Regions from separate parts of the Ferdinandcohnia sp. Marseille-Q9671 genome, predicted to be linked through region 2. Evidence: a T-box and tRNA genes for the amino acid it is inferred to sense, from the RefSeq annotation. Region 2 holds a T-box; the other regions hold tRNA genes.
The links. A T-box is a leader RNA that pairs with one kind of tRNA and senses whether it is charged. The one in region 2 lies ahead of metG (methionine--tRNA ligase), so its partner is inferred to be a tRNA-Met.
Positions count from the first base shown of each region.

Region 1 (7,921 bases), on a different contig from region 2:
TACTACAAGTAAATCAGCTCAAAAAGTTTTTTGCTGCTGATCTTATTTTATCGAATATAAAACTCGAAGTACAAACACGGGACCGTATTGCCATTGTTGGCCGTAATGGTGCTGGAAAATCGACATTGTTAAAAATAATTGCAGGTCATATGTCACATGATAGTGGCGAAATTATCAAGCCTAAAAGCGTTAAGATTGATTACCTTGCACAAGATACAGGTCTTGAATCTACCCTTTCCATTTGGGAAGAAATGCTAACCGTTTTCGCTCCTTTACGAAAGCTCGAAAAACACTTACGAGATCTTGAAGCGAAAATGGGAGACCCAGATCTTATTGCAAAGCAAGCTGATTACCAAAAATTACTTGAAGAATACGACCAACTTCAGGTGGACTTTAAAGAACAAGGTGGGTATCAGTACGAAGCGGATATCCGTTCCATTTTACATGGATTCAACTTTTCTGAATTTGATTATCAAACTAAAATATCAAGCTTAAGTGGTGGTCAAAAAACTCGACTAGCTCTAAGTAAGTTATTATTGTCAAAGCCTGATTTATTAATTTTAGATGAACCGACCAACCACCTTGATATTAGTACTCTAACATGGTTAGAACAATATCTACAAGGTTATCCTGGTGCCCTGTTAATCGTATCCCATGACCGATATTTTCTTGATAAGGTAGTGAACCAAGTATACGAGATTTCCAGAACGACAAGTAGCAAATTTGTTGGTAACTATAGTAATTACTTAAAATTAAAGGCAGAAAACTATGAGCTTGAACTTAAGAAGTATGAGAAGCAACAGGATGAAGTGGAAAAACTCAAGGACTTTATCGCTAAAAATCTTGTACGGGCATCGACAACCAAACGTGCCCAAAGTAGAAGAAAACAGCTTGATCGAATGGAGCTCATGGACAGGCCTTTAGGTGATGAAAAATCTGCTTCGTTTAAATTTGAAATTGACAGACAAAGTGGGAATGACGTACTAAGTGCACGGGACATGACAGTTGCTTATGAAAAAGAGAAACCGATTATCAAAAATATTAACTTTAACATCTATCGGGAAGATAGCATTGCCTTAGTGGGACCAAATGGAATTGGAAAATCTACGTTGTTAAAAGCAATCATTAATAAACTTAATCACGTAGATGGAACAATTCGTTTTGGTTCACATGTTACCATTGGGTATTATGATCAACAACAGGCAAACCTCACATCAAACAAACGGGTGTTAAACGAACTGTGGGATGAATATCCACTAAAAACAGAAAAAGAGATTCGTACTGTTCTAGGCAATTTCCTATTTTCAGGTGATGATGTGTTAAAAATCGTTTCTACGTTAAGTGGTGGCGAAAAGGCAAGACTTGCCCTGGCAAAGCTCATGCTAGAACGCTCCAACCTTCTCATCCTGGACGAGCCTACTAACCATTTAGATTTAGATAGCAAGGAAGTACTTGAAAATGCACTCATCGATTACCCAGGTACTATACTCTTTGTGTCACATGATCGATATTTTATTAATAGGTTAGCCACTAAGGTATTTGAGTTATCAACAGACGGTTTGACAGAGTATTTAGGTGACTACGATTATTATCTTGAAAAGAAATATGAAACAGAAGAGCTTGCGCGGTTAGACATGCTTGAGAAAAAGGTAGACAACCGTGAAATAGTTCAAGAGAAGTCCTCCTATGAACAGGAAAAGGAACTTAAGAAGCTAGAACGTCAACGAAAACGACGAATCGAAGAAATTGAACTCGAGATTTCTTCCATTGAAGAGAAAATTGAGCAAAATGAGGAACTCCTTTGTGATCCTGAGGTCTACCAAAATCACGAAGAGGTACAGCGAATTAATGAAGAGAATGAAAAATGTACATCTAAACTAGAGGCACTTATGGAGGAATGGGAATCTCTCCATGAAACTACTGGATAACAAAATAAAGTTTATATAGACCTTTACACCTATCCACAATTCATTTATTTTTTTGTGGACTGCTGGTAAGTTAAAGTTATCCCCAACTGAATTTTTATATTCAGTTGGGGTTTTTTTTTATAAAAAAAGCTTTTATTCAGACTTTTCCACATTTTATTGAGTTATACACCGTTTTATCCACAATATCCACAAATGAGCTAACACTTATCCACAAAACATGTCCACATATTCATTCTAGATATTTCAATTACTTTTGAAGGTTTTCCACAAATGTTCATAATATGTGGATAATTTATCAACAAAAAAGTCCTCTTCTAAAATGAGGACTTTTTAACTAGTGCATATGTTCAATATCCAATCCTGGATTAGCATTTAATGCATAAGAAGATCGTTTTCCTTTTTCAAATAATACACTTCCGACCGCTGCAATCATCGCCGCATTATCCGTACAAAGAGAAAGTGGAGGAATAACAAGCTTTACACCTGAAATAGCTGAAAACTTACTCTCTAACGTTGTTCGCAAGCCTTTGTTTGCCGCAACTCCTCCGGCTAAAAGAACTTGTTTGACATTGAATTCTTTCGTTGCTCTCAGTGTTTTTGTAACCAAAACATCAATTACACTTTCCTGAAAACTTGCAGCAAGATTTTTGGGGTCTATAACCTCTCCCCGTTGCTCTGCATTATGGAGGGTATTGATTACCGCAGACTTTAACCCACTAAAGCTAAAATCGTATGAATTCTCTTCTAACCATGCCCTTGGCAGATTTATCGTCGCTGTTCCTTCATGTGCTAGTCGATCAATATGAGGGCCACCTGGATACGGCAAATTAAGAGTACGAGCTACCTTATCGTAAGCCTCACCTGCAGCGTCATCTCTTGTTTCCCCTATGACCCTGAATGAACCATGCTCTTCCATTAAAACGAGCTCTGTATGGCCACCAGAAACAACTAAAGATAATAGGGGGAATTCTAGCTCCTCAACTAGTCGGTTCGCATAGATATGTCCAGCTATGTGATGTACACCTAATAGCGGAATACCGTGAGCAAAAGCCACTGCCTTTGCTGCATTAACACCAATCAACAATGCACCCACTAAACCTGGCCCTTCCGTTACTGCAATTGCATCAATATCCTTAAATGTGACATCGGCTTGCTTTAGAGCCTCCTCAATCACAATTGTAATTTCTTCAACATGATGCCTAGAAGCAATTTCTGGAACAACTCCTCCAAAACGCTTATGGCTTTCAATTTGCGATGCCACAACGTTCGAAAGAATGTCACGTCCATTTCTTACTATGGCTACGGCTGTTTCATCACAGCTCGTTTCAATTCCCATAATTATTTGATTTTCATTCATTTAGATTCACCCACATAACTAACGCATCTTCTTGATTATCTGTATAATAATTTTTCCTTATGCCACCAGGTTGAAAGCCCATCTTTTTATAAAGCGATTGGGCAATGTGATTTGATACCCTGACCTCCAACGTCATAGTAACCGCCTGATGCTGCATGGCTAATAACTTTGCTTGCATAAGAAGGGCTTCTCCCAACTTTTTTCCTCTGTACGCTGGTAATAAAGCTATATTTGTAATATGCGCTTCATCCATAATAAGCCACATTCCACAGTATCCAATCACTCTATCGTTTTCAGTCATGACAATATATTTTGCAAATTGATTATGGACAAGCTCATTATAAAAAGCTTCCCTTTTCCACGGAACTGTAAATGCTGACGTTTCAACCTTCATGACATCATCAATGTCATCTAACGTCATAAATCGGAATAAAATCTGCTGATCCATGATATTTTCCATATTACCCCTGCCTCTTTCCAAGCCAATTGGCTTCTGCCTCTGCCAAACGAATATAATTTGGTACGAACGCATGAACGTCTTCAGCCTCACGATTCAAACCAATATTCGCTAACTCACTTGGTCTTGGATTCCAATCTGTATATGGTGCAACATATGCAAGAGATTCCAATTCTGTTTCAATTTGATCCTTATGGATACCTACGTCATTACCTATAAATAAAATTGGAGTGTTCCTTTTTTTAAGCTCTGCCAACCAATCGCTAAGCAATATAATCTTGTCTTCTTCGACGCAAGTCAAAGAATTTGATTCATAACGATATAATCCTGTGTATACTTGCCCACGTCGAGCGTCAAATAAAGGTGATAGAAGGCCATTAAAAAATCTTCCATTAGCCGCAACTACTTCTAGACTTGAAACACCTACTATCGGAATTTGAAGTGACCATGATAGCGTTTTTGCTATGGTCACCCCTATTCTAACTCCTGTATATGATCCTGGACCCTTCGCAACTACAATTTTATCTAACTCTCCAGGTTTGATCCCACATTCGTTCATTAGTTGTTCAATTGCTGGCATGGCACGAACCGAATGGTTTTTCGGTAAATTTGTAATCATTTCACCAAGAACCTTTTCCCCATCAACTAATGCAACACCTAATACATAATTCGATGTATCAATTGCTAATACTTTCATTAGGCAAATATCTCCTCACATAATTGTTCATACCGCTCTCCCAATGGAATAACAGAAATCTTGCGCTTGAAATCTCCCATGTGCTCGATTTTTATCGTAAGTCGCTCCTCTGGAAGGCGGTCCTCAATCAAATGTGCCCATTCTACTACCGTCACACCATTACCCTCAAAATACTCATCAAAACCTAGGTCTTCATCACTGTACTCTAAGCGGTATACATCCATATGATAAAGAGGGATTCGACCTTTATATTCCTTAATAATAGTAAATGTCGGGCTATTGACCGTTCTTATGACCCCAATTCCTTTCGCAAGTCCTTTGGTGAACGTTGTTTTTCCTGCACCTAAATCCCCTTCTAGGGTTATTACATCCCCAGGTTCTAGCCTTTCAGCTAAACGATAAGAAAAGCTATCCGTTTCCTCAGGTGTATTTGTAATAAACTCAAATTTTTTCATTCGTAAAATCACACCCTATTTATTCAAATGGCCTTGGCATTTTTACGCCCGTTTTCGAAAAAGTTGAGGCTTCGCCGGAGGCTTTACTTTTATTTGTTCAGTAATTAGTTTTAACCCCTACCTATTTTACATGTTATGCAATCATTTTTAAGCGATTAGAGTAGAGAAACTACTCTTGACTAGAGTTAAAATGGTTATATCCCTTCATATCAAGTCTATGTAATTCTCCATTATGGTCTAAAAACACACTTGGTCCACCTTCTGTGACAGTTCCGATTTTCGTAAGTGTGTATCCACTTTCAATCGCATGTTTTTGAACCTGCTCCCAGTCAGAAACTCCCATGGTTCCGACTAATTCAAAGTCTTCTCCACCATAAAGTGCAAATTCGATTGATTTACCACTTTTCTCTTTCGTAAGGTGTTCATGTAAAGGTAGTTTATCTTGATCTATTATGATAGAAACCTTACTAGCCTTGGCAATCTCATTTGCCTCACTCGCCAAACCGTCACTAATATCGTTCAAGGAGACTCTTTCAAGTACCGATAAAAGTCTTCCAATTTCAACTCTTGGTTGTGGATATTGATGTTTTTGGACCAGAGTCAGCTCTGACTCAGTGAAGGTATGATTTCTGCCTTTATGTAATAATAAATTTAAACCAGCAGCAGAGTCCCCGATTGTGCCTGTAACAAATACAACATCCCCTGGCTTCGCATTACTACGTAATAAATGCTTTCCCTGTTCAACCTCACCGAGTACAGTAACAGTGATAACCAATGTGTCAGAAATAGAAACAGTGTCTCCACCAATCAAATCGATATTGTACTTATCTGCTAGCATTGCCATACCTTTGTAAATCGATAACAAATCGGATTCATTCCATCCCTTTGGAATGGCAATTGACACTAAATAATAGAGGGGGATGCCTCCCATTGCCGCAATATCGCTTATATTAACGGCCAATGCCTTATATCCGATTTGGACAGGGTTCATAGTAGATGAAGTGAAATGAACACCTTCTACCATCGTATCCATGCAAACGATTTGTTCCATATTGGCTGTAGGGCGAACAAGTGCTGCATCATCACCAATTCCTGTAATTAGACCGGATTGAAAGACCCGATTTGGTTTAATTTGATTAATAAAATAAAACTCATCCTTTATGGACATTATAGTCACTCCTACTATATATCAAAAGAAATAAACTTAAAAAAATCCGGTTCGTGAAAAAAATCCTTAGGACAACTCCTAAGGACCTAGATGCATAATTAAGTTTACAGCATTTCATCAAATTCTTCAAAAAAAGATATAAAAAAAACGAAACAATATGTTTCGTATGCTTTAAAAAATATGGCGGTCCCGACCGGGATCGAACCGGCGATCTCCTGCGTGACAGGCAGGCATGTTAACCGCTACACCACGGGACCATTTATTAGACATTTATTATTCTAATATATTGTATGTATGACGTCAATCATTTTTTTGGTTGCGGGGGCAGGATTTGAACCTACGACCTTCGGGTTATGAGCCCGACGAGCTACCAGACTGCTCCACCCCGCGATAATAGAAACTATATTATTTTTTGCCATGCGCTAAGGTAGCACTTGACTGTCCCTTCCTCTGCAAGCTTATTCAAGGAGGTATATCCGTCGGGACAACTCGCAGTAATTGCTGTGAAGTAACGCTCGTTGCTCCACCCCGCGATAATAATATATAGCCTAGCGACGTCCTACTCTCACAGGGACAAAGTCCCAACTACCATCGGCGCTGAGAAGCTTAACTTCCGTGTTCGGTATGGGAACGGGTGTGACCTCTTCGCCATCGTCACTAGACTATTAGAAGGATTCATTCCCTCAAAACTAGATAACTAAAACATTCATGAAGTTTTTTTATGTCCAGTTTCGGCTCCTAGCCTCTCGAGGTCGCTTCACTTCTTCTGTCAAAGTCTACGACTTTTCCGACAGAAGTTCCAGCGCTTGTCGAGGCTGTACAGTCGCCTACACTTTTCGTTTTTGGTTAAGTCCTCGATCGATTAGTATCAGTCAGCTACACATGTCACCATGCTTACACCTCTGACCTATCAACCTCGTCATCTTCGAGGGATCTTACTAGTTTAACACTATGGGAAATCTCATCTTGAGGGGGGCTTCATGCTTAGATGCTTTCAGCACTTATCCCTTCCACACATAGCTACCCAGCGATGCCCTTGGCAGAACAACTGGTACACCAGCGGTGTGTCCATCCCGGTCCTCTCGTACTAAGGACAGCTCCTCTCAAATTTCCTACGCCCACGACGGATAGGGACCGAACTGTCTCACGACGTTCTGAACCCAGCTCGCGTACCGCTTTAATGGGCGAACAGCCCAACCCTTGGGACCGACTACAGCCCCAGGATGCGATGAGCCGACATCGAGGTGCCAAACCTCCCCGTCGATGTGGACTCTTGGGGGAGATAAGCCTGTTATCCCCGGGGTAGCTTTTATCCGTTGAGCGATGGCCCTTCCATGCGGAACCACCGGATCACTAAGCCCGACTTTCGTCCCTGCTCGACTTGTAGGTCTCGCAGTCAAGCTCCCTTGTGCCTTTACACTCTACGAATGATTTCCAACCATTCTGAGGGAACCTTTGGGCGCCTCCGTTACTTTTTAGGAGGCGACCGCCCCAGTCAAACTGCCCACCTGACACTGTCTCCAAGGCCGATAAGGCCTTCGGGTTAGAATTTCAATACAGCCAGGGTAGTATCCCACCGACGCCTCCACCGAAGCTAGCGCTCCGGCTTCCAAGGCTCCTACCTATCCTGTACAAGCTGTACCAAAATTCAATATCAGGCTGCAGTAAAGCTCCACGGGGTCTTTCCGTCCTGTCGCGGGTAACCTGCATCTTCACAGGTACTATAATTTCACCGAGTCTCTCGTTGAGACAGTGCCCAGATCGTTACACCTTTCGTGCGGGTCAGAACTTACCTGACAAGGAATTTCGCTACCTTAGGACCGTTATAGTTACGGCCGCCGTTTACTGGGGCTTCGATT
Region 1 is NZ_CDRJTA010000002.1:168,707-176,627, reverse strand. Features, by position in the region: gene ACWNMY_RS12585 (ABC-F family ATP-binding cassette domain-containing protein) at 1-1,928, shown strand, start outside; gene tsaD (tRNA (adenosine(37)-N6)-threonylcarbamoyltransferase complex transferase subunit TsaD) at 2,263-3,285, opposite strand; gene rimI (ribosomal protein S18-alanine N-acetyltransferase) at 3,278-3,733, opposite strand; gene tsaB (tRNA (adenosine(37)-N6)-threonylcarbamoyltransferase complex dimerization subunit type 1 TsaB) at 3,747-4,439, opposite strand; gene tsaE (tRNA (adenosine(37)-N6)-threonylcarbamoyltransferase complex ATPase subunit type 1 TsaE) at 4,439-4,894, opposite strand; gene thiL (thiamine-phosphate kinase) at 5,064-6,062, opposite strand; tRNA gene ACWNMY_RS12555 (tRNA-Asp) at 6,244-6,319, opposite strand; tRNA gene ACWNMY_RS12550 (tRNA-Met) at 6,376-6,452, opposite strand; rRNA gene rrf (5S ribosomal RNA) at 6,609-6,724, opposite strand; rRNA gene ACWNMY_RS12540 (23S ribosomal RNA) at 6,905-7,921, opposite strand, start outside.
Region 1: it has a tRNA-Met gene. The T-box ahead of metG (methionine--tRNA ligase) is inferred to sense a tRNA for this amino acid. The anticodon was not compared.

Region 2 (7,921 bases):
TAAGTTGTATGACTTTTTCATGAAACCACTTGAAAAAGGTACATTTAGAACCATCCGACAAGAATTATTAGAGAATGCAGAGGGGAAAGTACTAGAATTAGGGTCAGGAACAGGCATAAACTTCTCACTTTATCGTGATGTTCATAGTGTTACAGCCATTGAACCCAATCCTTCCATGACTGAACGAGCTGTTCACAATCGATCAAAAGCAACAATCCCAATCGAAATTGTTCAATCGAATGCTGAAAAACTCCCGTTTGCAGATAATACATTTGATACAGTGGTAGCTACTCTTGTTTTCTGTACCATACCTAATGTTACTGAGGCAATACATGAAATGAAGAGAGTCTGTAAACCGAATGGAAAAATCGTAATGTTCGAGCATGTTAGAATGAGAAATGCTTTTTTAGCAAAATTGCAGAATGTGCTCACTCCAGTGTGGAAAAGGGTTTGTGATGGCTGCTGTTTAAACAGAGATACAGTTACAACCATTACACAAAGCGGATTCCTACTTGTTGAAAAGAAGGAATATTATAAGGGACTATTCGTATCAATGGTGATAAAAAACAGGAAAGAAGAGGACGTTACTTATGACAAATGAAATATACTTGAATGATTATAAATTGAAGATTACGGATTACAAGGAAGATCTCCATGAGGGAGTACTGCGTGTAACTGTTGATTTTAAAGTATCGAGCGAAGATTATCACGATGTAACAACGCTTTTATATAAAGGAAAGTTTGACTTAAAAGTGCCTGATAGGAACATTGAATGTAAAGTAAGTATCGAGCAATATTCAACTTCCATAACAAATCTATATGAAAAAGATCAAGTAGGAGATTTCACCTTATCACTTGTAGAAGTGAAAGAGTAGAAGGAGAGCTGGTAAGATGAAACTTAGTATTTTGGATCAGGCTCCCATTTCAGCTAATCAAACTCCACGGGAAGCATTGATAGAGTCCATGAAGCTAGCAAAAGCGGGAGAACAATTGGGTTACACAAGATATTGGATTGCTGAGCATCACGACCTGCCTGGTCTTGCAAGTCCAGCACCTGAAGTGATGCTAGGTTTTATTGGTGCCAACACGAACTCCATTCGCTTAGGGTCCGGAGCTGTTTTGTTGCCACATTACAAACCATACAAGGTAGCTGAAATCTATAATATGCTTGCGACTTTATTTCCAAATCGTATCGATATTGGAATTGGTAGGGCACCAGGTGGCTCAGCAGAAGCAACCAACGCACTGTCAGATAACTTTCTGCAACAGGTTTATAAAATGCCAGAATTAATTGAGGATCTGCTTCATTTTTTACATAATGACTTTCCATCTGATCATGCGTTTTCGACTCTTAAAGCACCACCACTTCCTCCAACACCACCTGTTCCATGGTTGTTAGGAACAAGCAAAAAGAGTGCACTACTTGCTGCAGAAAAAGGAATGGCTTACACATTCGGTCTATTTATGAGTGATAACGACGGCGAAGACATTGTACAGCAATATATCCAAAACTTTACCCCACGTAAGGAAGGGGACAAACCACAGGTTATTGTCACGGTCTCAGCCATTTGTGCCGAAACTACAGAGCGTGCACAAGAAATTGCCTTAAGTTCGTATGCCTGGGGAAAACAAAGAGAAAAGGGAGAGGAGACTTTCGGAGTGCCATCTATCGCGGAGGCTAGACAATATCTAGAGAAGAATAACCTCCTTGAATCATTTGAAAACATGAAACAAAAGGTCATTATCGGTAACCCAAGTGAAGTAAAAGAGAGACTCGTAGCACTTCAACAAGCATACCAAGCCGACGAAATTATGATTGTCACAATCACTCACACACCTGAGGATAGGATTTCATCTTATGAGCTGATTGCGAAAGAGGTAGGTGATTAATCGTTCAACAAATCCTCCAAAAGAAAAATTGACAAATGGAAAATATTGAAATAAACTAAATTTTATAATAAAAGGCATTGAAGAGAAAAAGTAAAATGTACATGTTTTTCGACAGAGAGCTTCGGTAGCTGAAAAGAAGCAAAAACAGTCATTTGAACAATGGTCTCTGAGCTGCGTACTGAACATACGTTACGTATAAGTAGGATACGACGAGATTTGGCACTCGTTACAAATGTCACAGTATAAGAGTAGCATTAAATACTCCGTACTTGTTGAGGCAAATGGCATGAGCTATTTGTGAATAAAGGTGGTACCGCGTGGAATGTAAACCTCGCCCTTAACTTATTACAGTTATGGGCGAGGTTTTTTTGTCTTTCTATTTCATTTTAGGAGGTAAGTTTGATGAGTATTTTTATTGGTGGAGCATGGGCATACGCGAATGGTTCATTACATGTAGGTCATATTTCGAGTCTGTTACCTGGGGATATACTAGCTAGGTATTACCGTTTAAAGGGAGAAAGTGTTTTGTATGTATCAGGGAGTGATTGCAATGGAACACCAATTACCGTACGAGCAAAACAAGAAGGTGTTTCTCCAAGTGTGATTGCAGATCGGTATCATGAAGAATTTGAAGACTGTTTTTCAAGATTAGGATTTTCCTATGATATGTATACAAGAACGGACACCCAACATCACCATAAAATAGTCCAAGAGATTTTTCTAACATTACTTGAAAAGGGACTGATTTACAAAAAAGAAATGGAACAAACGTATTGTGAGCATTGTCAGCAGTTCTTACCTGACCGGTATGTTGAAGGAATTTGTCCAGTATGCAAAGAGCCTTCTCGTGGTGATCAGTGCGATAACTGCTCCACGATTGTAGAGCCGCTAGAACTACTCGAAAGAAAATGTAAAATTTGTGCACATGAACCCTCTACAAGATTAACTGAGCATTTTTATTTTGCATTAAGCCATTTCCAAACAATAATAGAAAACTATACCCAAGACGCAGAAAACAAGAAACGTTGGAGAGAAAATGCCATTACTCTTACGAAACGATATATAAACGAAGGGTTACAAGATAGGGCAGTATCTAGGGATTTGCCAATTGGAGTAAGTGTTCCAGTAGCTGGATATGAGGATAAGAAAATCTACGTTTGGATTGAGGCGGTGTCCGGGTATTACACAGCAAGTAAACTATGGGCCAAACATACAAATAACGATGACTCTATCTTTTGGAATTCTTGTGCTCGATCCTATTATGTTCACGGGAAAGACAATATCCCCTTTCATTCCATAATATGGGCTGGGATACTTGCAGGACTTGAAATAGATTCCTTACCGACGCATATTGTTTCAAACGAGTATTTAACTCTAGAAAAGAAAAAATTATCTACAAGTAAAAACTGGGCAGTATGGGTTCCAGATCTTTTAAAAAGGTACGATCCGGATTCTATTCGATATTTCTTAACGATTAATGCACCTGAGAACCGAGATGCCGATTTTTCTTGGAAGGAATTCATCTATAGTCATAATAGCGAATTATTGGGTGCTTATGGGAACTTTGTTAATCGCACGCTCAAATTTATTGAAAAGTCATTTGATGGTGCTATTCCTAAAGGTAACATAACTTCATCTGTACAAGATAAAATAAATCAGTTATACAAGGAAGTAGGGGATTGCATTGAAACGACTTCCTTCAAACAAGGCTTGGAGAAAATATTTGAAGTTGTTAGATTTTCAAACAAATATTTTGATGAACAAAGACCGTGGCAACAAATAAAGGAAGATACTACATCATGCAAGCAAACACTAGCAGATTGTGTCTATCTTATCGCAAATATATCTCATATTCTCACTCCATTTCTTCCTTTTTCAAGCAGAAAGGTCAAGGAAATGATCAACATAACAGAAACGAGCTGGCAAGCATTCTTCGTCCATTCGGAACATCTGTCAAACGTAGAACCATTGTTTGAACGAATAGACCCTGTAAGGATCGAAGAGGAGCTTCGAAGATTAATTTAAGGAGGAACGTATACTTGAATAGAAGTAAAAACAATGGTTTTGAATTCCTTGATCTACTTACCATCCGCGAAGAGGAAATACATTACTATGAACCCGTTGCTGGTTCTTTTGCAATCATTACGTGCTCTGGCAAGTATCTCCTATGCTTTAACACGTGGAGACAACAATGGGAAATACCTGCTGGAAAAAGGGAAGAAAATGAAACACCACGTGAATGTGCGATAATAGAATTATATGAAGAAACAGGGCAAGAGGTAGGACATATGGAATTTTTGGGTTTATTGAAGGTCAAAAACATTTCAAATAATGCTCTGAAATATAACCCAATTTACTTTGCCTCTATTGAGAGTTTACAACCCTTTCAAAAGAATCATGAAACATCTGATATAAAATTATGGGATGTAAAAGAAACTATTGGAACAATAGATGAAGTTGACTTTACATTACTTACAACGATATCTAAGAAGCCTGGGTTATATTGGTAAATATCAGACTGTAAGATATAATGTTAAGGTGGGGGTGGTTAAATGAAGGAGTCCAAGATTACGCAAGGTCTAGACAATCATGTTAAATCTGTATTTTCAATTCAAATGGCTATTACTATCATCACTCTAGTTTTATTCTTGTACCTAGCTTTTTCAGATAATATGATGGTGGCTCCATTCTTTTACCTATCACTTAGCCTTTGCTTTTTTGTAAGTGGTTATCGGTTATATAAGAAGAATAGAGTTGGTAGTCAAAAACGAGTCTTCTATTTTGCTGGAATTGTCATATCTATTATTGCCATCCAAGATTTCATGCAATAAGGTTCCCCAAATATATACTTACTAAAAAAACAAGGCTTAGAGATAATATTCTCTAAGCCTTGTATAATTAGTTTGTGTGAACCGAGTACATTACCCTATACATCCGTTGTTAAGGTCACCTTTTTCTTGGCCCGCAGGAATTTAACTATATTGATGACAATTGTTTTGACAACTGCATAGGTCGGGATAGCTAATATCATACCCAATACTCCTGCAAGGTTACCCGCTGCGAGTAAGAGAATAATAATTGTAGCTGGATGTGTATCAAGAGATTTTCCAAGAATGAGAGGGGAAAGTACATTCCCTTCGATTTGTTGAGCAACTAATATCACCACTACAACTAAAAATGCTTTCGTTGGTGAGTCGAATAGAGCGACTATCACTGCAGGTGCTCCACCAAGAATTGGTCCGACATATGGGATGATATTTGTGACAGCAACAATTAATGCCATCACAAGGGCAAACGGTAAATCAATTATTAAATAACCGATAAAGGCTAGCGTTCCGACAGCTAAAGCAACTGTCACCTGACCTTGGATATAAGAAGAAAGTGTTTCACCTGTCTCTTTTAAAATGGTAAGTGCTTCATCTCTGTATACCTTTGGGAAAAATCGAACAATTGCCCCTGGAAATTTATCTCCATCCTTGAACATATAAAATAACAAGAAGGGAACGGTAACAAGTATGATTGCAATACTTGTTATTACCCCAATGATTTGAGTAATACCACCAGTAATTCGGTTTGGAAGTGTATTCGCAAAGGCAATTAATTTTTCCTCAATTGTTTTTAGTAAATCCTGCTGTTCATCCTGAATCCATTTAAATTCCGAGGATTTAGAGAAATCCTCAAAAAAGTCCATCGCTTGATTCGCATAACCTGGGAGAGCATTTCCTAACGCTGTAAATTGAGCTGAAATAACAGGGACTAAATTTCCGATTGCTAGCACTATTAAACCAAAGAACACGACATAAATAATTAATATCCCAAGAACTTTTGGCACTTTCTTACGGTGTAAAAACCGAACGACAGGATTTAATAAGAAATACAGGAATCCTGTAATTAAAATTGGGAAAAAGACTGTAGAGAAAAACACGCCAATTGGTTTAAACAGAAATGTAATTTTCGTAGAAACAAAGATAATCGTTAAAATTAATAGGATTTGAATTAACCAATATTGTAATTTTTTTTTCGACAATGTGTGTACCTTCTTTTCTAATAATATACAAGAAGTATAACAATTCGGGAAAAAGAAAACAATTACTTCCTATAAAGGAAGTATCTTCATCATTTAGTTCATAGTTCCATATGTCTGGTTATACAAATCTGTAGTAAAATCCCCGGGTATTCCATCGAAAATGATCTCTCCATTTTTCAAAGAAATAATTCTAGTAGCAAACTGTTTTGCAAGCTCGACATCATGAAGATTCATCACAGATAAGAGATTATGACGTTGATGTAGTTCGTTTAATAAAGTAAAAATCCGATTGGCTGTTCCGGGATCTAAACTTGCGACTGGTTCGTCTCCTAAAAATACACGTGGCTTTTGTAGGAGTGCTCGAGCAATCCCAACTCGTTGTTTTTGTCCGCCGCTCAAGTGTTCGATCCTACGATTTTCAAACTCAGAAAGTCCTACAATCTCAAGGACCCGTCTAGCATGTTCCATTTCTTCTTTCGAGAACAAGCCAAGCAGATTCTTAATCGAACTTCGATATCCAAATATCCCTGTTAATGCGTTTTGTAAAACAGTTAAACGAGGGATTAGGTTAAAATGCTGAAATATCATCCCGATTTCTCTCCGAGTCTGCCGTTGCTGTTCAGTACTCTTTTTCGTGAATGCTTCTCCATTAAAAAACACATCGCCAGTTGTGGGTTGTTGCAGCCCATTCATACAACGAATAAGCGTTGACTTTCCTGCACCACTTTTACCTAATATACAGACAAATTCACCCTCAGTTAATTTGAGATTTACCGAGGTTAAAGCAGGTTTATTAGAATTAGAATAATAAACAGTAACATCCTTCATTTCGATCATCCCTGACAACCTCCATTAGATAACCCGATTACGAACATAGCTTCCAATTGAGTCCACAACAATCACAAGTATCATAATTAGTAAAACATCTAGCGATACAGAAGAGTATTGAAAGCTTTTAAAATCATTAAAGAGACGTTGGCCAATCCCTCCGCCACCAATAAAACCCAAAATAAGGGAGGTCCGAATCGCCACTTCAAATCGATAGAAGAATTGCGACAATACATTGGGCCAGATTTGTGGGAGGATGCTAAAAAGAGAGGCGAACCAATCCTTTGATCCTACCGCTTTCATTGCTTCCTGTGGACCAGGGTCAGCCGACTCGATTAGCTCAGACACTAATTTGCCAAGTACTCCCGTATTATGAAACATAATCGCCAAAACGGCAGGGAAGGGACCAAGTCCTAAAGCCGTTAATAATATCAACCCAAACACGATTTCTGGAATCGACCTCACAAAACTTAATATGAACCTAACGATGTTATAAATAATAGGGGAGGGTGACGTGTTTCGAGCAGCAAAAAAGCTAATCGGTAAAGCGATAATAAGTCCAAAAATACTTCCTATAAAAGCCATGGCAAGTGTTTCAGCACTATCCTCAAGCATTCGAGGTAGTGCTGAAACATCCATAGGAAACCATTGAGAAAGAAAATGAATCATATTCCGAAAATCACGAAACTTTGAAAGGTCAAATTCAGTTATTCTCATACTAAAATATACTGCGATACTTAATAGAACCACGGTTAGCAAAGTAGTTCGTTTAAACCACATGTTTATCAGCTCTATTCGTTTATTATTCCTTGTTTGACAGCAGCCTGACGTATGCTCTCATAATCTTCATCAGATGCTTTCGTAAAACCACTAGCTCCAAAAGCATTTAAGATTTCCTCGTCTTTTATGGCTAAAAAGGCGTCTTTCAGCTTATTGATTGTTTCTTCGTCTGTGTCTTTATGTACAGCCCATGGATATTGAAATAATTTCTCGGATTGCCAGATCTTTTTAAATAAAGAGCCATCTATTTTTCCAGATTCAACTAACTGGTTGTATATAGCACTATCGATTGCTCCTGCTCCAACTTGTTGATTTTGAACGGCTAACGCTGTAGCATCATGAGAGCCTGTGAATCGGACAGATTTAAATTGGTGTTCATCCTCTGATGTATAAACT
Region 2 is NZ_CDRJTA010000004.1:1,179,089-1,187,009, reverse strand. Features, by position in the region: gene ACWNMY_RS21060 (class I SAM-dependent methyltransferase) at 1-601, shown strand, start outside; gene ACWNMY_RS21055 (DUF3219 family protein) at 591-875, shown strand; gene ACWNMY_RS21050 (LLM class flavin-dependent oxidoreductase) at 892-1,890, shown strand; T-box leader at 1,959-2,232, shown strand; gene metG (methionine--tRNA ligase) at 2,293-3,915, shown strand; gene ACWNMY_RS21040 (NUDIX domain-containing protein) at 3,930-4,400, shown strand; gene ACWNMY_RS21035 (hypothetical protein) at 4,443-4,721, shown strand; gene ACWNMY_RS21030 (AI-2E family transporter) at 4,817-5,917, opposite strand; gene phnC (phosphonate ABC transporter ATP-binding protein) at 6,011-6,754, opposite strand; gene phnE (phosphonate ABC transporter, permease protein PhnE) at 6,770-7,525, opposite strand; gene phnD (phosphate/phosphite/phosphonate ABC transporter substrate-binding protein) at 7,537-7,921, opposite strand, start outside.

Region 3 (7,921 bases), on a different contig from region 2:
AGCAGATTAAGAGATTGGAAAAAGGTAATAGTGAAGATGATGTATCGATCTTAGATGGTGTAACAAAAGGATTACCAGGCCTTATGAAAGCTGTTCAATACCAAAAAAAGGCCGCGAAGGTTGGATTTGATTGGGAAACGGTAGAACCCATGTGGGAAAAAGTATTTGAAGAAGTAAATGAATACAAAGAGGCAGTAGCACTTGGAAAAGAAAAGATGGAGACCATTCAAGAGTTTGGTGATATTCTATTTGCCCTAACAAATATTGCAAGGTTTTATCAAATTGACCCTGAGGAAGCTATAACGATGACCAATCAGAAGTTTGCTAGACGATTTCGTTTTATGGAAGGTGAACTAAAGAAACAAGGTATGCAGATGGAAGAACTTACACTTACAGAATTAGATGAGGTTTGGGAGAAAGCAAAAAGGCAAGGTTTATAAAAGTAGATAGAGGTGAAAGAGATGCGATTAGATAAGTTCTTAAAGGTTTCTCGTTTAATAAAAAGACGAACACTGGCAAAAGAGGTGGCTGATCAAGGTAGAATCCTTATTAATGGGATAGCAGGAAAGGCTAGCTCAAATGTAAAGGTGGGGGATGAATTAGCCATCCGGTTTGGTCAGAAAATTGTAACTGTAAAAATTGACGATTTGCAGGATACTACTAAAAAAGAAGATGCAAATAAGCTTTATACTCTTATCAAGGAAGAAAAGGTAGAAGCAGAATTTTGAATAATTCATCATTCACGTAAGGGCTTGTTCTAAATTCCAACACTGACTCATACATTTTACTAAGAATCGAATGGTTTGTAGAGAGCTTTAAGAGCCACTTAAAAAGAGTTTGGCTTTAAATAAGGTTCTGGAAGACTGTTCAAGTATGAATGTGGGGGATAGAAGATGAACCAATACTATGATGGAAATTCATCCAATAAAGGTACCGTGCAAGAGCATGATGTGATCATGAGAAGTCGTAAACTTCTTGATATAACAGGTGTGAAACATGTTGAAAGCTTTGATAATGAGGAGTTTTTACTTGAAACTGTAATGGGATTCTTAGCAATACGTGGTCAAAACTTGCAAATGAAGAATCTGGATGTTGAAAAAGGTATTGTGTCAATCAAGGGAAGAGTATACGACATTAGTTATTTGGACGACCATCAGACGGAGAAGGCTAAAGGATTCTTTAGCAAGTTATTTAGATGACCTTGTCCACACAGTTTTATACATTACTTGCTATGATTTGTATGGGGGGATGGCTTGGAGCCTCTCTTGATACATATCATCGTTTTTTACAACGGTCAAGACGCAACAAATTTTTAGTGTTTATTAACGATGTTCTTTTTTGGGTTGTACAGGGCCTTTTATTCTTTTACACGCTATTGCTAGTAAATGAGGGCGAACTCCGTTTTTATGTATTTATTGCCATACTATGTGGGTTCGCTGCTTATCAAAGCTTGTTAAAATCATTCTATGTAAGAGCATTAGAACATATCATTCAAGCCATCATACGTTTCTATCAATTTTTATTGCGGACTGGAGAATTGCTCATTGTTCGACCAATAAAAATGCTGTATCAGCTTATTATTGTGATATTACTGGGAATAGTAAATGTATTGATGGTTATTGGAAACATACTTCTTAAAATCTGCTGGATGCTCATCAAAGTATGTTTCGCCCCAATAAAGTGGACAGGGATCTTAATCTGGAGGATGTTACCTTCCGCATTTACGAAATATGTAGAAAAGATTTTTAGAAAATGTGCAGGATTTTTGAAAAAAGTAGAGAATACCAAACCTATACTGATAAAATGGTGGAAAAAGATACGAAAATCATAGGAGGCATTCTCTATAATGAGTGCAGTTCGAAAGAAAAATGTGACACAATTACAATCAACCTATATGGAAAAGTATAAAGAGCAAGAGCAAGCTCACCAGATAAAACGAAAAGGTTTAATCAGGAGATTACTTGCTTTTGCAATGCTAGTTGCCATCGTTTCTTATGTGCTTGTTTCAATGGTTGTTTCTCAACATAAGGCGATGGATGAAAAGCATTCACAAAAAGAACAATTACAGAAAGAACTAACATCACTAAAAGATGAACAGGTTCTTCTTGAAGAGGAAATCGTAAAACTGAATAATGATGAGTACATTGAAAAAATAATTCGAAGAGATTATTTCTTGTCAAAAGAGGGTGAAATCATCTTTAAAGTTGGAGATGGGTCTTAGCCTTATTGACACTTGATTTTTATATTATGTATAATATAGTTAAATGATTTGTTCAATTTTAAGGAGGAGCATTTTTTTTATGTCAATCGAAGTAGGCAGCAAGGTTCAAGGTAAGGTAACGGGTATTACGAATTTCGGTGCGTTTGTGGAGCTGCCAGAAGGCTCAACAGGTCTTGTCCATATTAGTGAGGTTGCTGACAATTATGTTAAAGACATTAATGAGCATTTAAAAGTTGGTGACCAAGTAGAGGTCAAGGTTATTAATGTTGAGAAGGACGGAAAAATTGGTTTATCTATTAAAAAGGCCAAGGAAACGCCACAACCACAACGTCCACGAAGCAATGGTCCGCGTAATAATAGAAAGGACCAAAATCATAATAACAAACCAGAAAGCTTTGAACAAAAGATGAATCGCTTTCTAAAGGACAGTGAAGATCGTCTATCTTCCTTAAAGCGTCACACCGAGTCAAAACGTGGTGGACGTGGAGCGAGAAGAGGATAACCTGCTGCTGTAGCTATCATATATAAATGATAAAGCACCCTATAGGGTGCTTTTTTTTGTGCTCCTTTTTGGGCAAAAGAAAAAAGCTAGTGATACACACTAGCTTCTCGCTGGTTGAAACTATTTCTAATGACCCGTACGGGATTCGAACCCGTGTTACCGCCGTGAAAGGGCGGTGTCTTAACCGCTTGACCAACGGGCCTAAACTTATATGGTATGTCTAGCTTCAGCGACTAGAAACTCGAGAAACTTCAACTCCTCCGAAAGAAGCAAAGAACGCTTCTTCGTCGGAGTCTTCGACGCACAGGATGTGCTAGTGCCGACGTTGCCACAGGACGTGGCGAACTTAGTCGGCCAGTTTTCTCATTTCTGATCAAGTCGCTTCAGCATTTCTGATAGCGGCGGAGGGGATCGAACCCCCGACCTCACGGGTATGAACCGTACGCTCTAGCCAGCTGAGCTACACCGCCATAAAGGATAAAGGAGCAATGAACTTAGTATAAGTCATTGAACTTAGTAATTATGTTCCTTCCTCTACAAGAAAATTCGAGGATGATTCATGCGTCGGAACAACTCGCGGAAGATTCATGGAAGCGTTGCTCGTCGCTCTAGCCAGCTGAGCTACACCGCCATAAAGGATAAAGGAGCAATGAACTTAGTATAAGTCATTGAACTTAGAAATTGTGTTCCTTCCTCTACAAGAAAATTCGAGAAAGTTTAGAATATCAATTCCTCGTACTCTAGTTAATAAGCACAAGTAATATAATACCTTCTGTCTATCTGTTCGTCAATATAATTTGTAATAGAGGATAATAATACAAAAATTCCTATAATACAAACAATTTGTTGTTGTCTATTCTTGTAAATCTTCTACGAATTGCTATAAAAACGTGCTCTACGACGTTTATTTTGTAGGATTACTGTACAAGCCGTCGAATGTTTTTGTGATTCTCTCTCGTTGTTTTGACAAATTATGAAAAACAGCAACTGTATAATAACAGATAACTATTAAATACGGGGAGTGTTCTAAAATGGAAAGAATAGAAAGGAATTTGAGTGGACCGATTACAGAGGTTTCGATTGAAAAGACTCAGGACTCATTGTCCAGATGGTTTAATCGCTTGCTAATCAAACTTGAAAATCTATTTCTACTACATGGGCTTCTGATAGGAGTCGTAGGATTTTTACTTGGACGAGCCTTGATCCTTAATGAAATAACCCCCTTTGCACTGCCGTTCTTTGCAGCAGTCTTTATGATGAAAAAAGGAAAAGCTGGAATCGCAATGGCTGCTGTAATTGCAGGGTCTTTTACCCTATCAGCGGACGTAACCATCTTTACATTTTTATCAATTACATTTTTCCTAGTAATCTATAAGCTTCTTCAGCGGTTTAAAGTAGACTTAATTAAAGCGTTACCAACAATGGTTTTGCTTACATCTGCTTTAGCTAAAGGATTAATTTTATATATCATGCAAGGCTCAATTACCATCCATGATGGTGTAATGATCGGAGTTGGTTCAGGGTTAGCATTTATTTTAACTTTAATTTTTCTGCAGAGTGTTCCATTGCTAACAGAGAAAAGAAGAAGACAATCATTTAAAACAGAAGAAGTCATTTGTCTCATCATACTCATTGCGTCTGTGTTAACTGGAACTATGGGGTGGCTCGTCTATGAGATGTCCATTTCCAATATTCTTTCAAGATATGTCGTTCTGTTGTTTGCCTTTATTGCGGGTGCCACAATAGGGTCAACAGTAGGGGTTGTAACTGGACTTATTTTAAGTCTAGCAAATGTTACAAGCTTGTACCAAATGAGCCTCTTGGCTTTTTCGGGACTATTAGGTGGTCTTTTAAAAGAAGGAAAAAAGGCCGGTGTGGCACTTGGTTTGATTGTCGGGACTCTTCTCATTGGTCTTTATGGAGAAGGTGCAAGTCAAATTATTCCCACGCTCTATGAATCAGGTGTTGCCATTTTATTATTTCTACTAACACCAGGAGTATTAATAAGCAAAATTGCAAAAAACATCCCAGGAACGCCTGAGCATAATGCGGAACAACAGCAATATCTTAGGAAGGTTCGTGATGTGACCGCAAACCGTGTCGCGCAGTTTTCAACCGTGTTTCAAGCCTTGTCTAATAGTTTTACCGAGTATGGGTACCCGGTTGAAGAAGAGGATAAGGATCGTGAAATTGATCTATTCTTAAGTAACGTAACGGAAAAAACATGCCAATCCTGCTTTAAGAAGGAGGCTTGTTGGTCAAAGAACTTTACTAAAACATATGATTATATGAAAGACATTATGCATGGATGTGAAACAAATTCTCTCATGTATAACCATAAATTAACGAGGGACTGGGACAAGCATTGTGTAAGGTCCCAAAAGGTAATAGATGCGGTTGAGCAAGAGCTTACGTATTATCAAGCAAATCAAAAGCTTAAAAAGCAAGTGAAAGAGAGTCGAAAGCTGGTAGCTGACCAGTTATTAGGTGTCTCTCAGGTAATGAGTGATTTCGCAAAGGAAATTCAACGTGAAGGTGAAAACCACCATTTACTTGAAGAACAAATACTAGATGCCTTACAGTCATTTGGAATACAAATTGGTCATGTAGAAATATATAGTGTTGAACAAGGAAATGTTGATATAGAGTTGAGTATTCCATACTGTAACGGAAGTGGGGAATGTGAAAAGCTAATTGCTCCGATGCTATCAGATATACTGGAGGAAACGATATTAGTGAAAAGCGAGGAGTGTTCTGCATATCCAAATGGGTATTGTCATGTTTCACTAGGTTCTGCAAAAGCGTACGTCATTGATACGGGAGTTGCACATGCAGCCAAGGGCGGTGGATTAGTATCGGGCGATAGCTTTTCTACCATTGAATTAGGTGTTGGGAAGCATGCGGTAGCAATAAGTGATGGAATGGGGAATGGAGAAAGAGCCCACTATGAGAGCAATGAAACACTTGAACTATTAAAGAAAATTCTTCAATCCGGTATAGAAGAGAAGGTTGCGATTAAATCAGTAAACTCCATTCTCTCACTACGAACAACAGATGAAATTTTTTCTACACTCGATTTAGCGGTGATTGATCTTCAGGACGCGAGTGCAAAATTCTTAAAGATTGGCTCTACTCCAAGCTATATTAAGAGGGGAGATAAGATTAGTAAAATACAAGCAAGTAATCTACCAATGGGAATAATTGAAGACTTTGAAGTGGAGGTAGTAGACGAACAATTAAAAGCAGGGGATCTCTTAATTATGATGAGTGATGGGATATTCGAAGGTCCAAAACATGTAGAAAACTATGATATGTGGATGAAACGGAAAATAAAAGAAATACAAACAGATGATCCACAAGAGGTAGCCGATCTCATTATGGAGGAGGTAATTCGCACAAGATCTGGAGAAATTGAAGACGATATGACTGTTGTTGTCACGAAAGTTAAGCACAATACACCAAAATGGGCAGCTATCCCTGCTTATTCCTATCAGAAAACGAAAAGCAAGGCAATCTGACACGGTGAAGGAGGTTTAAAAATCTAGTAATTCGTCCATCCTGTTACTACTAATAGTTAACTTGGAGGGGATGAAACGTGCAAAAAGGCACTTTGAAGCAAATTCTATTAATTACGGATGGTTGTTCAAACCAAGGGGAAGATCCAATTGCAATGGCCGCTCTTGCAAGAGAGCAAGGAGTGACAATTAATGTCATTGGTGTAGTCGAACAGGATACGATAGATGAGCAAGGAATGCAAGAAATCGAAGGTATGGCATCTGCTGGTGGAGGAGTTAGTCAAATTGTTTACTCTGCCCAGTTATCCCATACAGTTCAAATGGTAACAAGGCAAGCAATGACCCAAACTCTACAGGGTGTCGTTAATAAGGAACTCCAACAAATTCTTGGATCTAAAACGTCTATGGAAGACCTTCCTCCTGAAAAGCGTGGAGAGGTAATGGAAGTCGTTGATGAGCTTGGTGAGACAATCGATTTAGAAGTTTTAGTATTAGTTGATACAAGCGCTAGTATGAAGCACAAGCTACCAACAGTAAAAGAAGCGTTACTTGACCTATCTATTAGCTTAAATGCGAGAATGGGAGACAATCAATTTTCTGTCTTTGTATTTCCTGGGAAAAAGGTTGAAGTCGAAAAAGTATTAGATTGGACCCCTAGACTAGAATCATTGTCTAGTATTTTTCCAAAGCTTACTACTGGAGGAATTACTCCAACGGGTCCTGCAATACGAGAGGCGCTGACTTACTTTAAGAAAAAAAGATCATTAAGGAGTTTGTTATCACGTGATGATGAACAATACTACGAAGAGTCAGGTATGTAAGGTATCCCCAGGAACTGTTATTACAGGAAAGTGGCATAAAAAATCATATCGCATTGTGAGACCTTTAGGACAAGGTGCCAATGGTATTGTATATCTAGCTGAAAGCATGGATGGTCCTGTGGCTTTAAAAATAAGTCAAAATGGAGTCACAATCACTTCTGAAGTGAATGTGCTAAAACACTTTTCTAAGGTCCAAGGTTCTGCCCTTGGACCTTCTTTTATAGATGTTGATGATTGGGTAAAGCCGGGAGTGTCCACCCCAATATCTTTTTATGTAATGGAGTATATACGAGGGGAAAGCTTTTTATCTTTTATTGAAAAAAGAGGGAAGGAATGGACAGAAATCCTCTGTTTGCAATTACTTTCGGATTTAGACAGGCTACATAAGGAAGGTTGGGTGTTTGGGGACTTAAAACCTGATAATCTGCTTGTAGCAGGAAACCCACCCAAAATACGCTGTATAGATGTTGGGGGAACTACTGTTCAAGGAAGAGCAATTAAGGAATTTACGGAGTTTTTTGACCGTGGATATTGGGGAGCAGGCTCAAGAAGAGCGGAACCGTCCTATGATTTATTTGCTGTTGCGATGATTTTAATCAATGTAGCATACCCTAATCGTTTCACCAAGTCAGATCAGCCAATCAAACAACTCAAAACAATTATTTCGAATAATGATTCACTCCGAAGAATAGATACTATCTTGGTTAATGCAATTGATGGAAAATATCAGCATGCAGCTGATATGAGAAAAGACTTGGTTATGAAACTGAGTCAAGTAAAAAAGGGACAACCCCCGATTCAAAATAAACAAGCAGCAATAAAACAACAATCCAAACCAAATCGTACCAGGGTTAGTCGTCAA
Region 3 is NZ_CDRJTA010000001.1:2,317,398-2,325,318, forward strand. Features, by position in the region: gene yabN (bifunctional methyltransferase/pyrophosphohydrolase YabN) at 1-440, shown strand, start outside; gene ACWNMY_RS11425 (RNA-binding S4 domain-containing protein) at 462-728, shown strand; gene yabP (sporulation protein YabP) at 894-1,199, shown strand; gene yabQ (spore cortex biosynthesis protein YabQ) at 1,196-1,831, shown strand; gene ACWNMY_RS11440 (FtsB family cell division protein) at 1,847-2,221, shown strand; gene ACWNMY_RS11445 (S1 domain-containing RNA-binding protein) at 2,301-2,723, shown strand; tRNA gene ACWNMY_RS11450 (tRNA-Glu) at 2,854-2,925, opposite strand; tRNA gene ACWNMY_RS11455 (tRNA-Met) at 3,120-3,193, opposite strand; gene spoIIE (stage II sporulation protein E) at 3,755-6,241, shown strand; gene ACWNMY_RS11465 (VWA domain-containing protein) at 6,319-7,059, shown strand; gene ACWNMY_RS11470 (serine/threonine protein kinase) at 7,025-7,921, shown strand, end outside.
Region 3: it has a tRNA-Met gene. The T-box ahead of metG (methionine--tRNA ligase) is inferred to sense a tRNA for this amino acid. The anticodon was not compared.